DNA from 3 places in the Delftia sp. RIT313 genome. Region 1 is predicted to be linked to each of the others. Evidence: riboswitches for the same ligand, from Rfam matches in the RefSeq annotation. Region 1 holds a riboswitch; each other region holds the start of a gene.

Region 1 (5,852 bases):
TCGCGGTCGGCGATGTTGTTGACGCGGGCCAGCAGCGTCCATTGCCTGGTCAGCTGGCGCTGGGCGTAGAGGTTGACCACGCCGTAACCGCCCAGTTGCAGGGTGTTCGCCTCGTCTGCGTAGCGGCCGCTGTACAGCTGCGCTTCGCCGCCCAGCGTCCAGCCGGCCGCCTGGGTGTCGGCGTTGAGCTTGAGCATGCGCTTGGAGCGGTAGGGCAGCAGCTTGCCGGTCTCCAGGTTCTCGGGGTTCATGAAGTCCAGCGAGGCGCCCAGGTTGGCGCTGCCCAGGCGCGTGCTGCCCGACAGCGTCAGGCCGGTGATCTCCGCGCTCTGCCAGTTGCGGTAGCAGTTGCAGGGAAGGGCGCTGTTCCAGTCGTAGGTGATGAGGTTCTTGAACTTGTTGCGGTAGACCACGGTCGAGAGGCGGTTGGCACCGGCCGCATAGTGCAGGCCCGTTTCCACGTTGGTGCTGCTTTCGGGCTTGAGGTCGGCCGCCGCCTGGCCCGTGAAGCGTTCGTACAGCGTGGGCGTGCGGAAGGCCGTGCCGGCCGATGCCACCCAGCGCCAGCGCTCGTCGATCTGCAGGCCGTAGCCCAGGCCGCCCGTGGTCTTGTTCTGCTGGTCGCGCACCTGGTCGTGGCGCAGGTTGGCGTCGAACTGGTGGCGCCCCTCCGTCAGGCGCCAGCCGGCCGACAGGGAGTTCTGCACGCGCCGGCTGTCGGTGTTCTGCGTCCAGGCGTATTGCGTGTCCAGCCTGTCCTCGCGGCGTTCCAGGTCGATGTTGAAACGGTGCTGGCCCAGCGTGAACAGGTTCTGCAGCAGGTAGTTGGTGGAGCGGCCCTTGGCGCTTTCCGACGACTGGGTGTGGCGGTCGCTTTGGCTGTCGGTATGGGAGACCTGGACCACGCTTTTGTACATGGCGTTCCAGCCTGCCTGCCAGCGCAGGCTGCCGGTGGTGTTCTTGACCACGTCGTAGTCGTCGAAAGGCGGCGGGCTCTGGTCGTAGTGGGTGCGCAGGCGGCTGTGCAGCAGGCTGGCGTCGATCTGGTGGATGCCCGTTTTGTAGCCCGCGTTCAGGCCCAGCGAGGTGTTGCTGTAGCCATCCTTGTCCGGGTTGGGCGAGAAGGTGTTGCCGGGGTAGACGTCGAAGCCGTCGCTGCGCTCGTCCGCCAGGTTCAGCCCGTAGGTGAAGCCGTTGGCTCCGCCCTGAAATCCCGTGGCCAGCTTGCTGGTGCCCTGGTTGCCTATGCCCGCCTCGGCATAGGCGCGGGTCTGGCCGTCCGCCCGCTTGGTGAAGATCTGGATTACGCCGCCCATGGCGTCTGAGCCATAGATGGCGGCGGCCGGGCCGCGCAGCACCTCGATGCGCTCGATCTGCGCCAGCGGCAGGGTGGACCAGACCGCGCCGCCCTGCAGCTCCTGCGAGCTGTAGCGCACGCCGTCGATGAACACGGCAGTGTGCTGGTTGCTGGTGCCGCGCAGGTAGACCGAGGTGACCTGGCCCGGCCCGCCATTGCGGTTGATCTGCACGCCCGGCACCTGCACCAGCAGGTCGGCCACGCCCGTGGCGCCGCTGCGGGCAATGGTCTCGGCGTCGATCACGGTCATGTCGGCCGTGACGGTGCGCAGGGACTGTTCGCTGCGCGAGGCGGTGACGACCACCGTATCGAGCTGGGAGGTCTGTGCGCGCTGCGCCTGTTGTGCCTGTTGTACCTGTGCTTGGGCCTGGCAGGCCAGCAGCGAGGCCGCAGCCAGGGCGGACAACGTGCGCAGTACGGGGAACGCCGAGGGCGAGCGAAGAGCGGCGCCAGGGGCGCGCGCGAGGGCGAGGGTGTGCATGGATGCGAGCCAGTTGCGCGCCAGCGACCCCGCCGGCACGGAAACCACAAAGACCGGCTGCGCTGCATGCGCGGCCGGCCGCCTGTTGGCCGGTATCCAGACTGGTGACGCACTCGCCAAGGCCTTCCCGGGCTGTACGCCCAGTGGCACGGGTTTGGCGGGGGCCGGTGCAATGCACGCGGCGTTTCACTCACTGTTGCGGGGGCAGTACATGCGGGCGGCTTTATCTGGCCGCCCCATGTTTCCCGTTTAACCGCAGCCCCTGGGGCTGCTGGCACCAACGGCGGCGATTGTACGGCGGGGCGTTCAGTACCGATGTAAAGCTTGCTTGACATACCCGCCGGTGGCATCGCACAATGTCAAGCATCCTTTACACATTGCGAGAGACTTCCATGAATCAAACAACGGTCACCAACCGCCGCTACCAGAAGGAACTTGGATTTGCGCTGCTGCTCTACATGGCGCTGCTTGTGGGGGCGCTTTTGCTCAGCGCCGACATGCAGGCCGGGGCCCTGCGCACAGCGCTGCTGCTGAGCCCCATGCTGGCGTTTGCGCTGGCCGTGCGGGCCATCGTGCGCCTGGTGCGCGATACCGACGAGTTCCTGCGCAAGTCCATGCTGGAGCAGCTGGCGATTGCGGCGGCGGGCACGGCCGGCATCACCTTCACCTACGGATTCCTGGAAATGGCAGGTTTTCCCAAGCTCAGCATGTTCATGGTATGGCCCTTGATGGGTGCGCTCTGGGTGGCTGCCTCGGTGGCCCACTGGCTGCGCAGCCGATGAGCTGTTCCGCCAAAGTGCCCCTCCCATGAAAAACACCATCCGTGAACTGCGCGCCGAGCGCGGCTGGAGCCAGGCCGCGCTGGCGGACCTGCTGGGCGTGTCGCGCCAGACCGTGAATGCGATCGAGACGGGCCGCTACGACCCCAGCCTGCCGCTGGCATTCGCCATTGCCCGGGTGTTCGAGACCCGGATCGAAGCGATCTTCCAGGAGGGTTGAGCGCAGCGCTCAGGCCACGATCATGACCAGCAGCACCAGGCCCAGCAGGGCCAGGTAGGCCTTGGCATGCAGGGCATCGGGAATGCGGCCGATCAGCGGTGCCGCCAGCCTGATGCCCGTCCACGATCCGGCCGTCAGCAGCGCAAAGGCCTGCAGGTCCACATAGCCCACATGCCAGAGGCCCAGCCCCGCGCCCTGCGATGCCAGCATGTAGGCAGCGGTGCCCGCCACGGCCATGGGCAGAGACAGGGGGCTGGCCATGGCCGTGGCGGCCGCCATGCTGGCGCCGCGCCGGCGCATCAGCGGCACGGTCATCACGCTGCCGCCCACGCCCAGGAAGGCTGCAATCGCGCCAATCGCCAGGCCTGCGATGGCGGCGGGCCTGCGGCCCATGGGCTGCAATTGGGCGGTGGTGCCGTGCACGAAGCCCGGGCGCAGCAGCGCGTCGGCAATGGTCAGCGCAAGGTAGGCAATGAAAGCCCAGCGCACCCAGTCGCCGTTGAGCCAGGTGGCGGCCGCCGCGCCCGCCACGGCGCCGGCCGCGATGAAGCCAGCCAGCGGCCGCACCTGCTCCCACGGCAGGGCGCCCGCGCGGTGCTGGCGCAGCGTGGCCATGGAGGCGCCAAAAATCATCACGCAGGTGGAGGTGGCCACGGCAATGTGCATGGCAGCCTGGCCAATGGCGGAGTCCGCGCCGTGGATGGAGGTCAGCAGCGCATAAAGCAGCGGAACGGCCACGAAGCCGCCGCCAAAGCCGAAGAGCACGGTGGTCACGCCGGCAAGCACACCGAAAGCCAGCAGCAGGAGAGGAAACACAGACAGTCCTTTGGAAAAAACGAGCAAGGACTGAACCTTAGGATGCTGCGGTTTGGCCTGCTTTCGCGGATGGGTCAATAATCCTCGAATTCCTGCCAAAGCCTGTTGGCTGTTTTCCGGACATTCCCATGCTCAACATCCCGCTGCATTCCGTGGACGCCGTGGCGCGCGATGTGCTGGCCATCGGCACCGACTACACGCCTGGCACGCTGCTGCCCACGCACAGCCACCGGCGTGCCCAGTTTCTCTACGGGATGAGCGGGCTGATGGAAGTGGAAACCGACGACGGCGCCTGGACCATCCCGCCCTACAGCGGCGTGTGGATTCCGGCCAGCAAGCCGCACAGCGTGCGCATGCAGGGCGTGAGCACGCGCAGCCTGTACATCGAACCGGCTGCTGCGCCCCGCCCGGGTGTGCACTGCGAGGCCCTGGTCGTCACCCCGCTACTGCACCAGCTGCTGCTGTCCTGCGCCGACCTGCCGGCGCTGTACGACGAAGCAGGCCGCGACGGCGCCCTGGTCACGCTGGTGCTGCATGAGCTGGCCTCGGCCCGCAGCCTGCCGCTGTTCGCGCCCATTCCCCGCGATGAAAAGCTGGCCGCCCTGTGCAAGCAGTTCCTGGCCCAGCCCAGCATCCGCGCCACGCCGCAGGACTGGGCGCAGACGCTGAACAAGAGCCTGCGCACCTTCAGCCGGTTTTTCCAGCAGCACACAGGCATGGCCTTTGGCGCCTGGCGCCAGCAGGCCTGCCTGCTGGCGGCGGTGTCCCGGCTGTCTGCGGGCGCATCGGTCACGCAGGTGGCGCTGGACCTCGGCTATGACAGCCCCAGCGCGTTTTCCACCATGTTCCGCAAGGCGCTGGGCCGGGTGCCTTCGGAGCTGGTGAGCCGGGTCTAGGCGGGAACGCTGGCCTGGGCAGCCGTTTCCCGTGTCATGGCCCAGAACACCAGGGCCGCCAGGCTGAACGCCGCCCCCGCCACGCAGACGCCGTGCCAGCCAAACCGCGCGTAGGCATTGGTGGCAATCAGCGCGCCCAGCCCGCTGCCCACGGCATAGAACAGCATGTACAGGCCCACCAGCCGGCTGTGGGCCTGCGGATTGCTGCGAAAGATCAGGCTCTGGTTGGTCACATGCAGGGCCTGGCCGCCCAGGTCCAGCAGCACGATGCCGGCAACCAGCGCCCACAGGGACTGCTCCAGCAGCGCAATCGGCGCCCAGGCCAGCAGCAGGATCACCAGCGCGCCCAGGCTGGTGCGCTGCGCGAAACCCTGGTCGGCCCAGTGCCCGGCACGGGCTGCTGCCAGTGCGCCCACCACGCCGGCCAGGCCAAAGGCGCCGATGGCCGTGAGCGACAGGCTGTAGGGCGGTGCGCTCAGCGGCAGGACCAGGGCGCTCCAGAAGATATTGAAGGTGGCAAACATCAGCAGGGCCAGCATGCCGCGTGTGCGCAGCATGCGGTCCTGGCGCAGCAGCTGGAGCATGGAGGCGAGCAGCTGCGTGTAGCTGGGTGCATGCAAGGGCACCGCCAGCCGGGGCAGTTGCCGCCACAGGAGCCAGGCCAGGGCCAGCATCAACAGGGCCGAGCAGGCATAGACGCCACGCCAGCCAGCCAGGTCACCCACGGCGCCGGCAAACACGCGCGCCAAAAGCAGGCCGATGAAAACACCGCCCTGGGCCGCGCCCACCACGCGCCCGCGCTCATGCGCCTGGCTGGCGCTGGCCGCATAGGCGATCAGCCCCTGCGTCATGGCCGTGCCCAGCAGGCCCACGGCCAGCATGCCCCCCAGCAGCAGAACGGCCGAACGCGCGGTGCTGACGGCCGCCAGGGCCAGTACCAGGCCCAGCAACTGCAAAAGCATGAGCCGCCGCCGCTCCAGCCGGTCGCCCAGCGGCACCAGCAGCAGCAGTGCCAGCGCGCAGCCGGCCTGCGTGGCGGTGACCACGCCGCCCACGGCCGCATGGCTGATGCCGAAGTCGGCCGCCAGCGCCTCCAGCAGCGGCTGGGCGTAGTAAACATTGGCCACGCTCAGGCCGCTGGCAGCGGCGAACAACAGCACCAGGCTGCGCGGCATGCGGACCGTGTCCGGGGCAGGGAGGGCGTTCATGGGTTGAGTCCAGTTGCAAAACAAAACTAGTTGGATGCTAGTTGAACCAGTTTTGAAATGCAACCAAAATGACGCCATGAAAGAAGACATCCGCC
Region 2 (5,852 bases), on a different contig from region 1:
ACTCGGCACGCGCCACCGTGGTGGCCCGGCCGCCGCGCACGGCACGCAGGTCGCGCCAGCCGCGCTGGCCGATCAGGTCCTGCATGGCCTCCTGCGTGCCTGCGAACAGCAGCACGTCGGGGTCGGCGGCCAGCACGGCCTCGGGCGAGACCTGGGGCACGGTGCCCAGGCCGTCCAGCGCGAACGCAGCGCCCGCGCGCACCATGGCCTCTCCCGTATAGGTGCCCGGCCGGGCCGCCAGCAGCATGCCGTTGCCCAGCCGGCCCGTGACCATGAGCGCGCGCGGCCGGGGCTGGCCGGCCACCAGCCGGTCCACGCGCAGCAGCCGCGCTTCCTGCGCCAGGGCCAGCGCCTGGCCGCGCGCCTGCACGCCCGTGGCGCGGGCCACCAGGCGCAGGTTGTCCATCACCTCGGCCAGCGAGCGGCTGAGCAGCACCATCACCGGCACGCCGATGCGCTCCATGGGATCGACCAGCTGGTGCGCCGCCTGGCGCGCAGGCGTGACGATGACCAGGTCCGGCTGGCGCGCCACCACGGCGTCCACCGAGAACCCCAGCCGCCCGCCCACCTTGGGAATGCGCTCCACGCCCGGTGGAAAGCGCGTGAAATCCTCCACGCCCACCACGCGGTCCAGCAGGCCCAGCGCGGCCACCAGCTCGGTGTTGGAGGCAAAGATGGAGACGATGCGCTGCGGCGGCGCGGCAATCTCCACGCGCCGGCCCAGCGCATCCTGCAGCACCACCGGACCGCCTGCAGCGACGGTGTCGGCCCAGGCCGCGGGCAGGCCGCAGCCCAGGGCCGCCGCCGCGCCCTGGCGCAGCAACTGGCGGCGCGTGGTGCTGGATTGCCTCATGCCGTGGTCCTCAAAACTCCGCCTGGAGGCCGACCATGAGTTCGCGGCCCGCCATCGACGTTCCGCAGCCGCCGTTCTGGTACGCCGGGTTGGCGATGCAGGGCGCGCGGTCCAGCGCGATGAAGATGGGATGGCGGTTCAGGTCGAACAGGTTGTTGACGGCTGCGAACAGCTTGACGCCGCGCGACACGCGGTAGTCGGCACGCAGGTTCCAGATGGTGAAGGCGCCCTTGCGGTGGATGAAGGTGCTGCTGGGCTCGCCCTGCGGGATGAGCAGCGCCTCTTCCGTGTCGTACCACATGGGACCGCGCAGCAGCGTGGACAGCTGCAGGCTCCAGTCGCCCTGCAGGCGCCCGCTGCCGCGCCCGTAGCGCACGCCGGCCGAGGCCTCGTAGCGGTACATGCGCTGCACCTTGTCCGTATTGGCCGACGCTGGCGATCCCTTGTCGCGCATGCTGAAGTGGTAGTAGCCGCCAGCCCAGGCCTTGAGCTGGTGGCCCGTCAGGTTCAGCGCCCGCGCCAGGTCCATGTCGGCCTGCATTTCCAGGCCGCGCGCCACGATGTCGGCCGCGTTGTTGGCGTAGTCCGAGGTGTTGGTCGTGGCCCCGCGCGAGACGGTGATGATGCGGTCGCTGATGGTGTTCTGGAACAGGGCCGCATCCACGCGCCAGCCGGGCTGCTGCAGCGCGGCGCCAACCTCGATCTGGCGGCTGGTCTCGGGCTTGAGGTTGGGGTTGCCGAAGGTGCGGCCACCGCCGACGGCCGTGAAGTCCGAGGCCAGCTCCGTGGCCGTGGGCGCGCGGAACCCCGTGGAGGCCGCAGCGCGCAGCGTGAGCCGGTCCGTGGCCTTCCAGGTGGCGCCGGCCGACCAGGTGTGGTTGTCATAGTCGCGCGTGCTGGCCTGGGCCAGGGCGAGGTTGGGCGTATCGTCGAAACGCGTCGTGCCCCAGGTCTTGCGCAGGCCGGCACGCAGCGTGAGGCGATCGTCGAACAGGGTCTGCGCGTCCTCGAAGTACAGCGCATGCACCTGCTCGGTCTGGTTGTTGTCGTAGGGCGCAACCTGGCCCGCCGGGCCGCCCGGCATGGCCACGCGCAGGCGGTCGGAGCGCAGCTTGCTGCGCTCCCAGTCAAAGCCCATCAGCAGGTCATTGGTCTGGCTGACACGCAGGCGCGGCTGAAAGCGCAGGCCCGTGGCGTCCAGTTGGCGGTGGTTGTAGTCGCGCGCCGTGCCGGGCACGGCACTGTTGCCCGAGCGGATCACGGGCGATGCCCAGTTGAACTCATCGGTATCGACCAGGCTGTAGAGGTGGGTCGTCCAGCTCAGGCGCTGGCCGGGCAGTGCGCCCTCGTAGGTCAGGTCCAGCGAGCGGTTGCTGCGGTTGTCGCGGCTGTAGATGTTGGCGCCCGATCCGCGAAAGCCCGCGTTGTAGATGCCGTCCGTGCGCAGCTGCAGCTCCACGCGGTGCAGCTCGTGCAGCTGCCAGCCCAGGGCGCCGCTGGCGCCGCGCCGCTTCCAGCCCGTGTTCTCCATGCGCGTGCCGCCATCGCCCGACTCGTAGTCGCCGCGCCCGCCTGCGCTCACGCCGAAGTACCAGTCGAAGCGGTCATTGGCGCCGGCCGTCTGCGCATCGGTGCGCCACAGGTCCCATGAACCGGCCTGGACCTGGGCGCGCGTGCCGGGTGCGGTAGCTCCCGTCTTCATGATGATGTTGACCACCCCGCCCATGGCCTGGCTGCCGTAGATCACCGAGGACGGGCCGCGCACGATCTCGATGCGCTCCACATCCGAGGGGCTGAGCTTGGACAGGTTGGCCGTGCCCGCGCGCCGGCCGTTGACCAGCACCAGCACCTGGCTGCGGAAGTCGCGCCCCTGGCCGTCGGTGGAGGCGCCGCGCAGGTTCATCGAGGTCTGGGCAGCCGTCCATTCGCTGAGAAAGCCCACGGCGTTCTCGGCCAGCAGGTCGGTGACCGAGCGCGCGCTGGAGCGCTCTATGGCCTCGCGGTCGATGGTCTGCGTGGTGCCCGCGATGCGGCTGCGCGCCTCGGGCCGCGCGGTGGCGGTCACGAAGACGGCGTCCAGCGCATCGTCGGCGGAGTCCGTGGATCGCCCGGAAGCCGGCTCCTGCGCGGCGCCGGCCGCTGCAGCGCAGCTGGCCAACAGGACGGCGGCCGCTACGGGCCGCAGGCTGGAGACAAGAGGGAGAACAGAGAGAAGGCCGGAGGAATCGGCGGCCGAAGAAGCGAAGCGCATGCGTTGAACCCAACTGCCCCACTCACCCGCGGGGCCTATCGTCTGAACCACGCCGCACAGCGCGCACGCCGGAGCCGGCCACGGCAGCGCAGGCTGGGGCCGGACCGGACAGGCGCACTCCCGCGGCGTCCGAAAGCAATGCAGAAGGCCGGTATCCGGGCTTGCGGAACGCTGCGGCGCGCAGGGTGGGCGCGCTGCGGCAGGCATCCCCGCCTTCCCATGTCCGAGAAGGACACAGTGGCTTGCGGCGCGTGGTTTGGGGCGCGTCCGCGTGGGGAGTTGTATTCCGCTGACCGTTGCGGGGGCAGCGCAGGCATTGCGAGCGGCCACCTCGATGGCATCGCGCACCTGCTTCCCGTTGAACCCCTGGCCGGTGAACGGCATGGGGCACCTTCAGCAACAGCGCACCGCCACGGCCCAGGGGCTGCGGCGGTGCGCCAGCGGCGGATTATCGCCCAGCCCAGAAGCCCGGCACCCGGGCCAGCGCCCGCAGCGCGCGACGGCTGCTGCGCGCGCTGGTGGCCAGGCGGGCCTGCAGGTAGCCGGCCGCGAACCAGGCGCGCGGATCCGTGCCGGCCTCGTCACGAAAATGCTCCGCCGCCACGGCCATGTCGTTGTGCAGGCCCAGCGCGTCCTGGGCGGGCACCAGCGCCTCGGCAAAGCGCCGGCCCTTTTTGCCGGGCCACATTCCGGGCGCGAATTCCCGCGCAAAGTCCGCCAGGTAGCGCAGGCGCTTGAGCCGCTTGCGCACACGGTGCTGCTGCGCCAGCGGCAAGCGGTCGAAGTGCCGGCCGTCGCGCAGCACCTGGCGGTGCAGGCGCGCCAGCCGCCGTGCCAGGTACTTGCGCGTGCCTGCGGCGGACAGGTGGGCAAAACGGGCCGATGGCTCTGCCTGCGGCGCCTGCGCCAGCGCCTGGATCTCGGCCAGCGCGTGCAGGAACGGCGGCTCGCGCACGGCAGCGGCTGCATCCGCCTGCACGGCCTGCGGCGCCTGCCACTCGCACAGGGGCGCATGGGCTGCCTGCAGCAGCGGGCGCACCACATCGGCCAGCGTATCGGCATCGCGCAGCGTGCCCAGTTGCGCAAAGGCCTGGGCCAGGGGGTCATCCCATTCGGCGCGCATGCCGGGCGCCAGCCCTGTGCACTCACGCAGCACGGTGCGCAGGCGCCGCAGGGCCACGCGCAGCTGGTGAATGGTCTCGGCATCGCTGCCACCGCCCTCCAAAACCGCCAGATGCGACTGCACCTGGGCCAGGGCAGCAGCCAGCGCCGCACGCACAAAGCCGGCCGCATCGGGCCGGTCAGGGTGCTGCTTCGCAGGGGTGGACATGGTCAGGAGAGGGTGTGCGGGCGTTGCTGCGATTGTGGGCACCGCCCGGCCCCCGGGTCAATCGGCGCCCTCCCCGCTCAGGCTGTGCAGCGCGGGCCGGGCAATGCGCACATAGTCGGCCGAGTCCAGCACGATGGAGCGGTCCAGCCGGCCCGCGTTGAAGGCGATCTCGCCAAAGCGCTCTACCAGGGCCGGGTCCACCACCAGGCGCACCTGCGGGTTGAAGGAGAACGGCGGCACCGATCCCATCACGCAGCCCGTGGCGGCCTGGGCCTCCTCGGGCGAGGCCAGCGTGGCCTTGCGCACGCCCACGGCCTGGGCCAGGCGCTTGAAGTCCAGCTTGCGGTCGCCGGGCAGCACGGCGAGGAACAGCTGGGGATCGCCCGCACCGGCCGCTTCGCGGCTCTTGCAGAGCATGGCCTTGGCGCCCTGGCCGGGGGCGGTGCCACGGATTTCGGCGACGAGGTCAGAGCGGCCTTCGGCCGGATGTTCCAGCACGCGAAAACGCGCGCCCTGGGATTGCAGCAGGTCTACAAGGGTGTCGAACATGGTGGAAGCGCAGAGAAGTCGTCTGGATTTTGACATTTTGTCCAATTCAAAACAAAATGTCCAATATGACCCAACGAACCCCTGAACAGCGCCAGCTTCTGGAGCAGCTGGCCCAGATCGCCGAAGGCCTGGGCCAGACCTTTGCCCCGTTCTGCGAGGTGGTGGTGCATGACCTGCTCGACCCGTCCCACGCGGTGCTGGCCATCCACAACAACCTGTCGGGCCGCGAAGTGGGCCAGGGCGCGACGGAGCTGGGCCTGGCCCGCATCCTCGACCCCGGCTACGAGCAGGTCATCGCCAACTACCCCAACCAGTTCGCCGATGGCCGCCAGGCCAAGAGCACGTCCATCGGCATCCGCGACTCCGAGGGCCGCTACATCGCCGCCCTGTGCATGAATGTGGACCTGACGATGTTCCAGGGCTTCCAGGGCATGCTCAACCGCTTTGCCGCCGTCAGCGGCGACACCCCCGCGCGCGAAATGCTGGACCCCACGGGCGCCGGCGCAGGCGCCGACACGGTGCGTGCCCGCATCGACCAGTTCGCGGCCCGCCTGGCGACCACGCCGCGCGCCCTCAAGCCCGAGGAGCGCCGCGCCCTGGTCCGCGAGCTCAAGGGCGCCGGCCTGCTCGATGTGCGCCGCTCCATGGAGACCATTGCCGCCCACCTGGGCGTGTCGCGCGCCACGGTCTACAGCTACGCCAAATAGCTTCCGGCACCCCGCCGATCTGCAACCCCTTCTTTCCCGTACCGATGACAAGCCTTCCCACCTACGACGACGTGGCCGCAGCGGCCCAACGCATCCAGGGCCATGCCCACCGCACGCCCGTGCTCACCTCGCGCACGCTGGACGATGCGCTGGGCGCCCGTG
Region 3 (5,852 bases), on a different contig from region 1:
CGCACCGGCTACCGCCGCGTGGCAATGCGCCATGGGGTCAGCCGCATCCACAGCGGCCATCGCCATACCGTGGGGCTGATCTTTCATGACGCACTTTGATGGATGGCCGGTATGAGCACGCTGGATCTTTTCGCCGATGAACAGCCCAACGGGGCCGAATCCATAGGTCCGCAATCCGTGGTGCTGCGCGGCCATGCCCTGCCCCATGCCGCGCAGTTGCTGGATGCGGTCGAAGGCATTGCGGCGCAGGCGCCGCTGCGCCATCTGGTCACGCCGGGCGGCTTCACCATGTCGGTGGCCATGACCAACTGCGGCGCGCTGGGCTGGACCAGCGACAGGCGCGGCTACCGCTACAGCGCCATCGACCCACTCAGCGGCCAGCCCTGGCCCGCCATGCCGGTCGTGTTTGTCCGGCTGGCGGGCGAGGCGGCCGCTGCGGCGGGGTTCGAAGGCTTTGTGCCCGATGCCTGCCTCATCAACCAGTACCTGCCCGGCACCCGGCTTTCCCTGCACCAGGACCGCGACGAACGCGACCTGGGCGCGCCCATTGTCTCGGTGTCCCTGGGCATGCCGGCCACGTTTCTGTTTGGAGGACTGGCGCGCGCGGACAGCACGGCCAGGGTGCCGCTGCAGCATGGCGACGTGGTGGTCTGGGGCGGCGTGGATCGGCTGCGCCACCACGGCGTGTTGCCGCTCAAGGACCAGCCCCACCCGCTGCTGGGCGGGCGGCGCATCAATCTCACTTTTCGCAAGGCGGGCTGAATGGTTGGACGGTCTGAAATGGACAGGCTCAACAGCCAGGATCGCTTCGCCCGCCTGGATTGGGCGCGGATTGCCGCTGAGCTCGATGCCGAAGGCCATGCCCTGCTGCCGCAGCTGCTGACTGCGGATGAAAGCCGCGCCGTGGCCCGCGAGGCGGCAGCCGCGTCTGGCCTGCCGCCCTGCGTGCAGGCATGGCGCCCGGTGCTGTACGGGCATCTGCTGGCCCTGGCCAACCGCTGGCGCGAACACATGGGCTTGCAGCCTGAGTTGCCAGGCTGCTTCGAGGATTTCATGCGTCCGGGCCGACAAGCAGGCCAAACGCAGCCACAGCCACATCTGCTGCGCGTGCCGCAAGCGGGCCATGCCCCTCTGCGTTCATACAGCGAAGGTGCGGCGGTGTTTCCGCTGCAGCTGGTGCTGCTGCTGTCCCGGCCGGGCCAGGATTTCGAGGGCGGCGAATTCGTGATGACCGAGCAGCGCCCGCGCATGCAATCGCGCCCCATGGTGCTGCCGCTGGGCCTGGGGGATGCGGCCATCATCGCCACGGGGCCGCGCCCGGTGCGCGGTGCGGCGGGCTTTTACCGCGTGCATCTGCGGCATGCCATCAGCCGCGTTCACCGTGGCGAGTGGCTGGGTCTGGAGCTGCTTTTGCACGACGTGCCCCAGGCGCCAAAGGCTATGAAAACAGACCGCTGGCTATAATGCCGCGCCTGCAAAGGCATCCGTGCAACAGGTGTCCGCATGCCAGCCATGGGGATGAAACGGGAACAAGGTGACTGCCAGCAAATGCTTTTTGCGCTGCCGGCACAGGCCTTGGCTGCCCCCGCAACGGTAAACAAGTCAAGGCGCTCCATGCCTGTCCCGCCAGTCTCCGCAACCCTGCGGAGGGGCGATGACAGGCTGTCACTGGTTCATGGCGTGGTCTGCAACATGCAGCTTTTCGCGGGTGGATTGGGAAGACGGGGCGCTGGGCGGAAGGCATGTCCTTGCGCCGCTTGTGAGCCCGGAGACCGGCCTGCTGCGTTTCGCGCCTGCTGTGCAGGCGTTTTCTTGACTGTCTGCGGGGTGCGGATGGCAACGTCCTGCGCCCTTTCCTCCCACGCTGGCTGGAGAGGTGGCAGTGCCTTGCTTTCGCATCAGACGGTCGAAGACCGATGTTCGAAATGCATTCTTCCTTTTCCAGGGTTTCCAGCGCTCGCGCTGCCCAGTCCCTTTCCGTGCGGCTGAGCCCGCTGGCCCTGGCCTGCGCCTTCATCTGCCTGCCGGCGCAGGCTCAAACCCAAACGCCCACGCCCACGCCAACGCCCCCATCAACCGCCCTGCCCGAGGTCCAGGTCACCGGCCAGGCCGAACGCATCGGCCAGCAACTGGCCCAGCCTGCGCGCTCTGCCAGCCATACCGGCGTCTCCAACCAGGAAGTGCCGGCCAGCGTGGACGGCGTCTCTGCCGAGCAGATGCAGGAGCGCGGCGACTACGCCCTGGTGGACGCCGTCACGCGCACCGTGGGCCTGACCTCCAGCAGCACGCCGGGCAACGGCGGCCTGTCCTTCAGCAGCCGCGGCTTTGCGGGTGTCAATTCCGTGGGCGTGGCCGAAGACGGCATGGTGCTGGGCGTGGCCGCCGGCACCACGGCCTATCCGGGTGACAGCTGGGGCTACGAGCGCATCGACGTGCTGCGTGGACCGGCCTCGCTGATGTATGGCAGCGGCACCATGGGCGCCACGGTCAACGCCATCCGCAAGCAGCCCAGCCGCACCAGCTCGGCCGAGGTGCTGGTGGGTGCGGGCACGGACGACACGCTGCGCCTGGGCCTGGGCGTGACCGGCGCCCTGGGCGCCTATGCCAGCTACCGCATCGACAGCTACACCGCGCGCAGCGCGGGCGAGCGCGATCTGGACCAGTCGCGCAACGGCAAGTTCATGAGCACGCTGCGCTTGGAGCCCACGAGCGACCTGCAGATCGACCTGATTGCCGACCGCAGCGTGCAAAAGCCCAGCCGCTACTGGGGCACGCCGGGCCTGGACGGCAAGGTGGTGGAGTCGCTGCGCGACCGCAACTACAACGCCGAAGACAGCGTGCTGCGCTATGCCGACGAGCGCCTGCGCGCCAAGGTGCAATGGAAGGCCAATGACTGGCTGACGGTGCGCAACGAGCTGTACCACGTGAAGTCCGACCGCCACTGGCGCAACATCGAGGCCTACGCGCTCAACCCCGCCACCTGGACCGTGGGCCGCTCCGACTACCTGGAAATCCTGCACGACCTGGAGCAGACCGGCAACCGCCTGGGCCTGAACGTGGACCGGGGCTCGCACAAGATCGCCATGGGCTGGGAGGCCGCGCGCATCAACCTGCGGCTGTCCAACAATTCGCCCTATGGCGGCTCGTCCACGGTCTCGGCCTGGGATCCCGTGCATGGCAGCTGGGCCAGCCCCGATCTCACCGCCGCCAAGACAGAAACCGGCGTGACCCAGCATGCCCTGTACCTGGAAGATGCCTGGCGCATCAGCAACCGCTGGCTGGCCATGGCCGGCCTGCGCCGCGATGTCTACGACTTTGCCAGCCACTCGCTGGTGGGCGGCACGGATTTCAACAAGACGCTGGCCGCCACCTCCTGGCGCCTGGGCCTGACCTATGAGTTAGCCCGCAACACCCATGTCTATGGGCAGATCAACTCGGGACACGATCCCGTCAACAGCCTGGTGTCGCTGAACCTGGCCAACACGGCTTACAAGCTGAGCAAGGGCCGCCAGGCCGAGATCGGCATCAAGCAGCAAGTGGCTGGCGGGCGCGGCGAATGGACGCTGGCTGTGTTCGACATCAAGAAGGACGACATCATCACGCGCGACCCCGACCGCCCGGCCATCTCCATCCAGGGCGGCAGCCAGTCCTCGCGCGGGGCCGAGGTCACCGCCACCTTCCAGGCCACGCCCGCCCTGCGCGTGGAGGGCAATCTGTCCTATGTGGACGCCCAGTTCGACAAGCTCATCGAGGCTGGCGGCAACCGCGCAGGCAACCGTCCGCAGAACGTGGCCAAGACCACGGCCAACCTCTGGGGCCACTACCGCGTGGGCGCCTGGCAAGCCTCGCTGGGCCTGCGCTACGTGGGTGACCGCTTTGGCAACAACGCCAATACCGTGAACCTGCCCGCCTACACCGTGGCCGACGCCGCGCTGAGCTGGCAGGTGGACCCGCGCACCACCCTGAGCCTGATCGGCCGCAACCTGGCCGACAGGGTCTATGTGGGATCGAGCTACGGCAGCCAGTTCCTGGTCGGGCAAGGCCGCCGCTTCGAGATCGCGGCCCATATCCGGTTCTGATGGCCATGGCGCGCTCCAAAAGCCTCCACGGTCTCCACGGCCTGTGCGCTGGCGCCCTGGCGGCCACCCTGCTGCTGGCCGGCTGCTCGCGCAGCGATTCCGGCACCACCAGTGAACTGCCGGCACCGGCTGCCGCACCGCAGGCGGCCGTGACCGTCAATGTCTGCGGCAGCCCCGTGACCTACGCCAGCGCACCGCTGCGCGCCGTGACCCATGACGTGAACATCACCGAGATGTTCCTCTTTCTGGGCCTGGGCGACCGGCTGGTGGGCTACAGCGGTATCACGCAGGCCAAGCAGATCGACCCGGCCTTCCAGGCCCAGCTGGCCCGCGTGCCGCGGCTGGCCGAGCGCGAGATGAACCTGGAGGCCATCCTGGGCGCCTCGGCCGACTTCGTCTTCGGAGGCTGGAGCTACGGTTTTCGCCAGGGCCAGGTCACGCCCGAGGTGCTGCAGCGCCACGGCATTGCCTCGTATGTGCTGTCCGAATCGTGCATCCGCGTGGGGCCGCGCAGCCAGGTGGCGCTGGAAGACGGCCTGACCGACCTGCGCAACCTGGGCCGCATCTTCCGCATCGACGCCCATGCCGAGCAACTGGCGCAGGGGCTGGAGCGCGACCTGAAGGACCTGCGCGAGCGCATGCAGGGCGTGCGGCAGCGGCCTTCGGTCTTCGTCTACGACAGCGGCCAGGACATCCCCGTGACCGTGGGCCGCTACGGCATGCCGCAGGCCATGATCGAGGAAGCGGGCGGGCGCAACATCTTCGACGACATTCCCAGCAACTGGCCTGCAGGCAACTGGGAGGACGTGGTGCAGCGCAACCCGCAGTGGATCGTCATCATCGACTACGGCCAGCCCCATGCCCAGGGCAAGATCGACTTCCTGCTGGCCAAGCCCGAGCTGGCCGGCGTCGATGCCATCCGCGAAAAGCGGTTCTTCGTGATGACCTATGCCGAGGCCACGCCCGGCCCGCGCAACATTGCGCGGACCCGCGCCCTGGCGCAGGCCCTGCACCCCGACCGCATGCCGGCGCCCAGCCATGCGGCCAACTGATTCTCGCTGGCCCAGGCGCCCTGGCGCCGCCCGCCTCTGGTGCCTGCTGCTGTTCGCGGCCCTGTTGCTGGTGATGACGCTGGCCATCACCTGGGGGCCCGTGGACATGCCGGCCAGCACGGTCTGGCGCATTGCCTGGAGCCGGCTGCTGCAGGTGCTGGGCATGCAGCCGCCGCCACTGGAGGGCATCACGCCGCAGCACCAGCAGATCGTTTGGCTGATCCGCATGCCGCGCGTGCTGCTGGCGGCCCTGGTGGGCGCGGGGCTTGCCGTGGTGGGCACCATCATGCAGGCCATGGTGCGCAATCCGCTGGCCGATCCCTATCTGCTGGGCGTGTCCTCTGGTGCGTCGGTGGGCGCCGTGGCCGTGCTGGCCTTCGGTGCGCTGGCCTCGGCCGGCATGTACGCCCTCACGGCCGGGGCCTTTGCCGGGGCGCTGGCGGCCACCGTCGCCGTCTACCTGCTGGCGCGCTCCCAGGGCCGCATTCATGCCACGCGGCTGATCCTGGGTGGTGTGGCCATCGGCTATGTGCTGGCAGGCGTGACCAGCCTGATCACCCTGTCATCGGGCCAGCGTGACCTGGCCAATGCCCTGCTGACCTGGACGCTGGGCAGCCTGGCCGGCACGCAGTGGGAGGAACTGGGCATTCCCGCCGCCGTGCTGGCTGCGGGAATGCTCTGGCTGGGGCTGCAGACGCGCCCGCTCAACGCCCTGCTGGCC

What was found. A riboswitch is a leader RNA that binds a small molecule or an ion and turns the genes downstream of it on or off. The one in region 1 is predicted to bind cobalamin.
Region 2: linked by a shared signal. The riboswitch ahead of BW39_RS20350 (TonB-dependent receptor) and the one ahead of BW39_RS12045 (TonB-dependent receptor domain-containing protein) in region 1 are both predicted to bind cobalamin.
Region 3: linked by a shared signal. The riboswitch ahead of BW39_RS13930 (TonB-dependent receptor) and the one ahead of BW39_RS12045 (TonB-dependent receptor domain-containing protein) in region 1 are both predicted to bind cobalamin.

Annotation. Positions count from the first base shown of each region.
Region 1 is NZ_JFYT01000044.1:20,473-26,324, forward strand. It holds gene BW39_RS12045 (TonB-dependent receptor domain-containing protein) at 1-1,838, opposite strand, end outside; cobalamin riboswitch at 1,909-2,134, opposite strand; gene BW39_RS12055 (hypothetical protein) at 2,231-2,620, shown strand; gene BW39_RS12060 (helix-turn-helix transcriptional regulator) at 2,646-2,837, shown strand; gene BW39_RS12065 (sulfite exporter TauE/SafE family protein) at 2,847-3,653, opposite strand; gene BW39_RS12070 (AraC family transcriptional regulator) at 3,782-4,549, shown strand; gene BW39_RS12075 (MFS transporter) at 4,546-5,757, opposite strand; gene BW39_RS12080 (winged helix-turn-helix transcriptional regulator) at 5,834-5,852, shown strand, end outside.
Region 2 is NZ_JFYT01000067.1:19,634-25,485, reverse strand. It holds gene BW39_RS20355 (ABC transporter substrate-binding protein) at 1-853, opposite strand, end outside; gene BW39_RS20350 (TonB-dependent receptor) at 864-3,104, opposite strand; cobalamin riboswitch at 3,234-3,514, opposite strand; gene BW39_RS20345 (CHAD domain-containing protein) at 3,553-4,434, opposite strand; gene BW39_RS20340 (YbaK/prolyl-tRNA synthetase associated domain-containing protein) at 4,492-4,983, opposite strand; gene BW39_RS20335 (helix-turn-helix transcriptional regulator) at 5,049-5,690, shown strand; gene BW39_RS20330 (threo-3-hydroxy-L-aspartate ammonia-lyase) at 5,735-5,852, shown strand, end outside.
Region 3 is NZ_JFYT01000047.1:19,394-25,245, reverse strand. It holds gene BW39_RS13945 (2OG-Fe(II) oxygenase) at 1-99, shown strand, start outside; gene alkB (DNA oxidative demethylase AlkB) at 112-762, shown strand; gene BW39_RS13935 (2OG-Fe(II) oxygenase) at 781-1,464, shown strand; cobalamin riboswitch at 1,477-1,795, shown strand; gene BW39_RS13930 (TonB-dependent receptor) at 1,917-4,079, shown strand; gene BW39_RS13925 (ABC transporter substrate-binding protein) at 4,079-5,131, shown strand; gene BW39_RS13920 (FecCD family ABC transporter permease) at 5,118-5,852, shown strand, end outside.